2 regions of the Streptomyces sp. NPDC086787 genome follow, and region 1 is predicted to be linked to the other one. Evidence: riboswitches for the same ligand, from Rfam matches in the RefSeq annotation. Region 1 holds a riboswitch; the other holds the start of a gene.
The links. Region 1 has a riboswitch for cobalamin ahead of ACIPK3_RS03545 (prenyltransferase/squalene oxidase repeat-containing protein). Riboswitches for the same ligand answer to the same signal wherever they lie in the genome.
Positions count from the first base shown of each region.

Region 2: linked by a shared signal. The riboswitch ahead of metE (5-methyltetrahydropteroyltriglutamate--homocysteine S-methyltransferase) and the one ahead of ACIPK3_RS03545 (prenyltransferase/squalene oxidase repeat-containing protein) in region 1 are both predicted to bind cobalamin.

Region 1 is NZ_JBIVBC010000001.1:764,090-767,775, forward strand. It holds gene ACIPK3_RS03535 (CbiQ family ECF transporter T component) at 1-161, opposite strand, end outside; gene ACIPK3_RS03540 (SCO2322 family protein) at 154-789, opposite strand; gene ACIPK3_RS03545 (prenyltransferase/squalene oxidase repeat-containing protein) at 786-2,006, opposite strand; cobalamin riboswitch at 2,123-2,253, opposite strand; gene ACIPK3_RS03550 (MBL fold metallo-hydrolase) at 2,316-3,338, opposite strand; gene ACIPK3_RS03555 (aldehyde dehydrogenase) at 3,452-3,686, shown strand, end outside.
Region 2 is NZ_JBIVBC010000011.1:231,632-235,317, reverse strand. It holds gene aceB (malate synthase A) at 1-74, shown strand, start outside; gene ACIPK3_RS24995 (3-hydroxybutyryl-CoA dehydrogenase) at 71-973, shown strand; cobalamin riboswitch at 1,058-1,203, shown strand; gene metE (5-methyltetrahydropteroyltriglutamate--homocysteine S-methyltransferase) at 1,390-3,686, shown strand, end outside.

The sequences.
Region 1 (3,686 bases):
CGGGACCAGGGGGCCGCGGTGCGGTGGGTGGCGACCACATAGCCGGTCGCGGCGACGAGCAGGCCGAGCAGGAGCGGGTTGGTGGTGCGGGTGGCGGCCGTGCCGAGCCCCAGGGCCCACAGCCACCAGGCGCCGGGGTGCAGGCCGCTCCGGCTACGCATCCCTGCGCCGCCGCGCCTGCCACAGGGCCGCGCCGCCGAGCAGTACGACCGCTCCCGCGCCCGCGTACAGGCCCACCGACGGGCCGCCGTCGCCCCCGCCGGGGGCCTTCGGCGCCGGCTTCCCGGCCGCCACCTGCTCACCGCAACCCCGCTGCGGGTAGCCCGAGATGGCGCACAGCAGGGCGTTGGTGTCATAGCGCAGGGGCTTCGCCACCGAGGCCAGGGCCTCGGCCGTCGTCGCGTCCCCGGCCACCCGGGCGCACGCCGTCCGGGGCGCGGGCGGGTGCTCCCCGGAGGACGCGTCGGCGGCCGTACCGAAGTCGATGACCAGCGCCACCCGCTTCCTTCCCGGAGCGGCGGGCGTGCCCGCGCAGATGGAACGGAAGTCCGCCGTGCCGCGCGGCCGGGTCGCGTCCGCGGAGTCCTCGCTCACCGCGAAGCGGAAGCCCTGGACGTCCCCGTCGGCGGGACGGGCCGTCGACGGCCCCTGGGTGGCGTACGTCCAGCCCTGGCCGTCGCGCTCCCAGAAGGACCAGTAGCGGTACCCGGCCGCGTCGGCCCGGCCCACGGCCGCGCCGAGTATCAGCGTGGCCAGGAGCAGCGGCAGGGCACGGCGGACAGCGGTCACGGCTGCTGCCGCTTCTTACGGCCGCTGAGCAGGAAACCGGCGCCGATGCCCGCGACCAGGCCGACGCCGACGATCCACCACACGCCGTAGCCCGAGTCGGACTTGTCCGCCTTCTCGGTATCGGCCCCGGTGGGCTTCTTCATCTCCTGCGGGGCGGGCCCGGTCGCGTTGAGCGCCTTCACGAGGTCCGTGCCGCCGAAGTCGCGCGGGTTCCCGCCCACGACGTGCGCGGCGAGGATCAGCTCGGCGTAGGCCGCCGGGCCGCTCTGCTGCGCCCACTTGACGGAGTTCTTCTCCAGCCAGGCGTACGGCTTCCGTGCCTGCTCGGTGTAGCCCTGCGCGGCGAGCGCGACGACCGTGTAGGCGGTGCTGCCGTGGTCGGGCTGGGGCTCGGCGCCGGCGAGCGCGGACTCCAGGTGGCCGCCGGTGCGGTGCAGTTCGGCGGTCAGGTAGGCGGTGCCGTTGCGGGCGATGTCCTCGGGCTTGAGGTCGGTGCCGGAGCACTTGGCGTCGCCCGACCGCGCCTTCCCGGCGGTCGTCGCGAGCCCCTTGTTCAGCGCGCCGAGCACACCGGCCGCCGTCGCGTACGCGTTGGCGGAGAGCTTGGCGCCCTTCATCGGCGGGAGGCCGAGCGCGCCGCCGCCGTCCTTGCCGCAGGGCACGGCCAGCGCGGCCAGCGCGTCGTACGGGTTCTTGCCGCCCTTGCTGACCCCGGCGGGGTTCTCGCCCACCGCGGTGAGCGCGGCGATGACGCCCCCGGTGGTGTTCGCGTCGCTGCCCGAACCCGGGTAGCCCCAGCCGCCGTCCGCGCTCTGCTGAGCCTTGAGCCAGGTCACCGCCTTGCCGGCCTCGGCGTCGTGACCGCCGATCGCCTTCAGGGCCTGCACGGCGACGGCGGTCATGTCGGCCGTGGCCGTACCGGCGGCACAGGGCTTGGTGGCGTCGGCGCGGAACGCGGCGAAGGAGCCGTCGGCGCACTGCTGCCCGGTCAGCCAGTCCACGGCCTTGTCGGCCGGCGTCAGGCCGACCGCGTGCTGGGCGAGCAGGGTGAGGGACTGGCGCCAGACGCCGTCGAACTTCGGATCGGCGTTGCCGTACAGCCCGGACGGCAGTGCGGCCGACGGGGACGGGGACGCGGACGGGGCGGCCATGGCGGGCGCGGCCGTGCCGATCACGGCGACGGCGGCCAGGACCGCTGCGCTGCGGTGGATGTTCATGATCGGCGGATGCCTCTCCTTGCGGGGAGCCGCGCAGCACAGGGGACACCCCGGGCGGCTCGACTCCGTAAACCTCGACGGTGTCGTGCGCGGGCGAGCCCCGACACACCTGAGCCGGGTCAACTGTCCGTCCGGGGAGGTCCGGCTTGCCGTCCCTCGGGACGGTTCACGGTTGCGGGTCAGCGCCGGGTTCGCACCGGCTTTCCCCCGTACGGGTGTGACGACGACCCGGCTACTGTACCGGCCGGTCGGCGCGGGGCCCGAGTGGTGCTCGGCACACCGCCGGGCGGGGCGGGCCCGGGGCGCTCGTCACACCGCCACGTAGGCCACCGGCGAGGTCCCCGGCACCGCTTCCGCCCGGCCCTGTTTCACCAGACGGCGCAGATGGGACTCGGCCTCCGAGACCGCGATGTTGCGGGAGCCGTGGCGGATCTGCTCCCAGGGGCGGTTCCACTCCATGCGTTCGGCCAGCTGCCAGGGGGTGAGAGGCTCGGCGAGCAGGGCCAGCAGGCCGGCGAGGCGGTCCTCGTGGTGGACGAGCAGCTCCCGCACGCGCGCGGCCGCGTCGGTGAACGCGTGCTGGTGGGCGGGGAGCACCTCGGCGGGAGCGAGACGGCCGACGCGCTCCAGGGAGTCGAGGTAGTCGCCGAGCGGGTCGGTGACGGTCATGTCGTCCGGGTCCTCGTAGAGGCCGATGTGCGGGGTGATCCCCGGGAGCAGGTGATCGCCCGAGAACAGCCGCCCATGGCCGGGCAGTTGGGCCGGGTGCTCCTCCTCCAGGTGCAGACAGACGTGGCCCGGCGTGTGCCCCGGGGTCCAGATGGCGCGCAGCCGGCGGCCCGGCAGGTCGAGGAGTTCGCCGGGGACGATCTCCCGGTCCGGCAGTGCGGGGGAGAGGCCGGGCAGGGTGCGGCGGGCGGTGCGCAGCGGTGCCACGTGCTCCTCGGGTGCGCCGGCCGCGTCGAGTTTGGCGGCCATGTACGCGAACCAGCGCTCCGGCCGGTTCTGCCGTGCGCGCCGCACGATCGCGATGTCGGCCGCGTGCATCGCGACCCAGGCTCCGGAGGCCTCCCGCACCTGCCCCGACAGCCCGTGGTGGTCCGGGTGGTGGTGGGTGACGACCACGCCCCGGATCTCCGCGACCGAGGTGCCGCACGAGGTCAGCCCGGCCACGAGGGCGTCCCAGGAGGCCGGGTCGTCCCAGCCGGTGTCCACCAGCACCGGCCCCCGGTCGGTGTCCACGACGTACACCAGTGTGTGGCCGAGCGGGTTGTCCGGGATGGGCACGGCCAGGGAACGCACCCCGCCGCCGTGATCGAACGTCTTCGTCATCTGACCTCCGCCCGGGACCATTGCCCACCCAAACTAGAACTGATATCAGTTCTGATACAGCGTCAGAAATGAAACAGCGTCAGAAAAACGCGTGCCGCAGGAGGCAGTCGGTCATGACCGAGCTCGTGGAACACGGACAGCTGTTCATCGGAGGGGAGTTGACCGACCCGGTCGGCGGGGACGTCATCGAGGTCGTCTCCCCCCATACCGAGGAGGTCATCGGCAGGGTCCCGCACGCCTCGCGCGAGGACGTGGACCGGGCCGTGGCGGTGGCGCGGCGCGCGTTCGACGAGGGGCCCTGGCCGCGGACGAGCCTCGACGAGCGGATCGAGGTGGTCACCCGCATCA
Region 2 (3,686 bases), on a different contig from region 1:
GTGAACTGCCGCTCTTCTTCACCCCGGACGCCTACTCCCGTCGCCTCGTGCGGCGGACGGAGCGCCGGTCATGAGCGCCGGCATCGAGCGGGTGGGTGTCGTCGGCGGCGGACAGATGGGTGCCGGGATCGCCGAAGTGTGCGCGCTGGCCGGCCTGGACACCGTGGTCTGCGAGGCCGAGGCCACCGCCGCCCGCGCGGCGTGGGAACGGGTGACCCGCTCGCTCGACCGGGCCGTCCGGCGCGGCCGACTGGAGCCCGCCGCCGCCCAGGACGCCCTCGCCCGCCTCGTGTTCACCGGCGAACCGGACGACCTGGCCGACCGGCAGCTCGTCATCGAGGCCGTCACGGAGAACGCCGACGCGAAGACCGAGATCCTCGCCGCCCTCGACAAGATCGTCGAGGACCCGGCGGCGGTGCTGGCGACCAACACGTCCTCACTGCCCGTCATGCGCCTGGGCATGGCCACCGGCCGCGCCGACCGGGTCGTGGGCCTGCACTTCTTCAACCCCGTCCCGGTGCTGCCGCTGGTCGAGGTCGTGTCGTCCCTGCACACCGCGCCCGGGACCGTGTCCGCCGTGGAACGCTTCGCCACCGAGACCCTGGGCAAGAGGGTCATCCACTCCCGGGACCGCGCGGGCTTCGTCGTCAACGCCCTCCTCGTCCCCTACCTCCTCTCCGCGATCCGCATGGCCGAGTCCGGCTTCGCCACCGCCGAGGACATCGACACCGGCATGGAACTGGGCTGCGCCCACCCCATGGGGCCGCTGAGACTGGCCGACCTGATCGGCCTGGACACCGTCGCCTCGATCGCCGAATCACTCTACGAGGAGTTCCGTGAACCCCTCTACGCCCCTCCCCCGCTGCTCCAGCGCATGGTCGAGGCGGGGCTCCTGGGCCGCAAGACCGGCCGTGGGTTCCACGCGTACGCGCACCCCCCGTCACCCTCGTGGACCGACTCGCCGTCCGAATGATGGAGTTGACGCCTCGCAGCACCGGACAACCCCTTAGGCTGGCCGGTGCAGCTGGTTCGTCCCGTCCGCCAGGCGGGACGTCGCAAGAGGGAACCCGGTGGGAATCCGGGACTGCCCCGCAGCGGTGAGTGGGAACGACCGCCGTCATACGCACTGGGTCCACGGGATCCGGGAAGCGACGGCCAGTAGGTGTCTCGTACGACGGGGCGTGCCCGCGAGTCCGAAGACCTGCCCGTTGCCCGCGCGCGCACGATGCGCACGCGGATATCCCGGTGACCTCGTGGGCGGGTCGGCGTACATATCAGGCGGACGACCGCGCCGTGCCGCGCGGGACCGGGTCCGTCCGGTGCTGTCACGCTTCGCGTCCCCGTCCCGCCACCGGGATCTCAGGGAATCGTCTCGCGAAGGAGATCTCCGTGACCGCCAAGTCCGCAGCCGCGGCAGCACGGGCCACCGTGTACGGCTACCCCCGCCAGGGACAGAACCGGGAACTCAAGAAGGCCATCGAGGGCTACTGGAAGGGCCGCGTCACTGCGGACGCCCTCCGGGACACCGCGGCCGAACTGCGCCACGGCAACTGGCGGCAGCTCGCCGAGGCCGGCATCCACGAGGTGCCGACCGGTGACTTCTCGTACTACGACCACGTCCTCGACACCACGGTCATGGTCGGCGCGATCCCCGAGCGCCACCGCGCCGCCGTCGCCGCCGACGCCCTGGACGGCTACTTCGCCATGGCCCGCGGCGCCCAGGATGTCGCGCCGCTGGAGATGACCAAGTGGTTCGACACCAACTACCACTACCTGGTGCCCGAATTGGGACCGGACACGGCGTTCGCGGCCAACTCCTCCAAGCAGGTGGCCGAGTTGCGGGAGGCACTCGCCCTCGGCCTCACCGCCCGGCCGGTGCTCGTCGGCCCGGTCACCTATCTGCTGCTCGCCAAGTCCGCCCCGGGGGTGGCCGCGGACTTCGATCCGCTGACGCTGCTGGACCGTCTGCTGCCGGTGTACGCCGAGGTCCTGGCCGCCCTGCGCGCCGAAGGCGCGCAGTGGGTGCAGCTCGACGAACCCGCTCTGGTCCAGGACCGCACCCCGGCAGAGCTGAACGCCGCCGCGCGCGCCTACCGCGACCTCGGAGAACTCACCGACCGGCCGAAGCTGCTGGTCGCCTCGTACTTCGACCGGCTGGGCGAGGCCCTGCCGGTGCTCGCCAAGGCGCCGGTCGAGGGGATCGCCCTGGACTTCACGGGGCCCGCCGCGGCCAACCTGGACGCGCTCGCGGCCGTGGGCGGGCTGCCCGGCAGGCGGCTGGTCGCCGGTGTGGTCAACGGCCGCAACATCTGGGTCAATGACCTGGAGCGGTCCCTGTCCACGCTCGGCACCCTGCTGGGCCTGGCCGACCGGGTCGATGTGGCCGCCTCCTGCTCGCTGCTGCACGTGCCCCTCGACGCCACCGCGGAACGGGACATCGAGCCGCAGATCCTGCGCTGGCTCTCCTTCGCCCGGCAGAAGACGAGCGAGATCGTCACACTGGCGAAGGGGCTCGCCCAGGGCGCCGACACCATCACCGCCGAACTCGCCGCCAACCGCGCCGACCTGGCCTCCCGCGCCGGATCGCCGATCACCCACGACCCGGCGGTACGCGCCCGCGCCACCGCGGTCACCGACGCCGACGCCCGCCGCTCACAGTCGTACGCCGAACGGACCGCCGCCCAACGCGCGGCCCTGCGGCTGCCGTTGCTGCCGATCACGACCATCGGCTCCTTCCCGCAGACCGGCGAACTGCGTACCGCACGCGCCGACCTGCGGGCCGGGCGGATCGGCACCGTCGGCTACGAGGACCACGTCAGGACCGAGATCCAGGAGGTGATCGCCTTCCAGGAGAAGGCCGGCCTCGACGTCCTGGTGCACGGCGAGGCCGAACGCAACGACATGGTGCAGTACTTCGCCGAGCAGCTCACCGGCTGTCTCGCCACCCAGCACGGCTGGGTCCAGTCCTACGGCACCCGTTACGTCCGCCCGCCGATCCTCGCCGGGGACATCTCCCGGCCCGAGCCGATGACCGTACGCTGGACGACGTACGCCCAGTCCCTCACCGACCGTCCGGTCAAGGGCATGCTCACCGGTCCGGTCACCATGCTCGCCTGGTCCTTCGTACGCGACGACCAACCCCTCGCCGACACCGCCCGCCAAGTCGCCCTCGCCCTGCGCGACGAGGTCAACGACCTGGAGGAGGACGGCACTTCCGTCATCCAGGTGGACGAACCGGCGCTCCGCGAGACACTGCCCCTGCGGGCCGCGGACCGGCCCGCCTACCTGGACTGGGCGACGGAGGCCTTCCGGCTGTCCACCAGCGGCGTGCGTCCCGACACCCAGATCCACACCCACATGTGCTACGCCGAGTTCGGCGACATCGTCCAGGCCATCGACGACCTCGACGCCGACGTCATCAGCCTGGAGGCCGCCCGCTCACACATGCAGGTGGCTCGCGAACTAGCCGCCCACGGTTACCCCCGCGAGGCCGGACCCGGTGTCTACGACATCCACTCCCCGCGCGTACCCAGCACCGAGGAGGCCGCCGATCTGCTGCGCACCGCCCTCTCGGCCATCCCCGCCGAACGTCTCTGGGTCAACCCCGACTGCGGCCTGAAGACCCGCGGCTGGCCCGAGACCCGGGCCTCCCTGGAGAACCTGGTCGCCGCCGCCCACACGGTCCG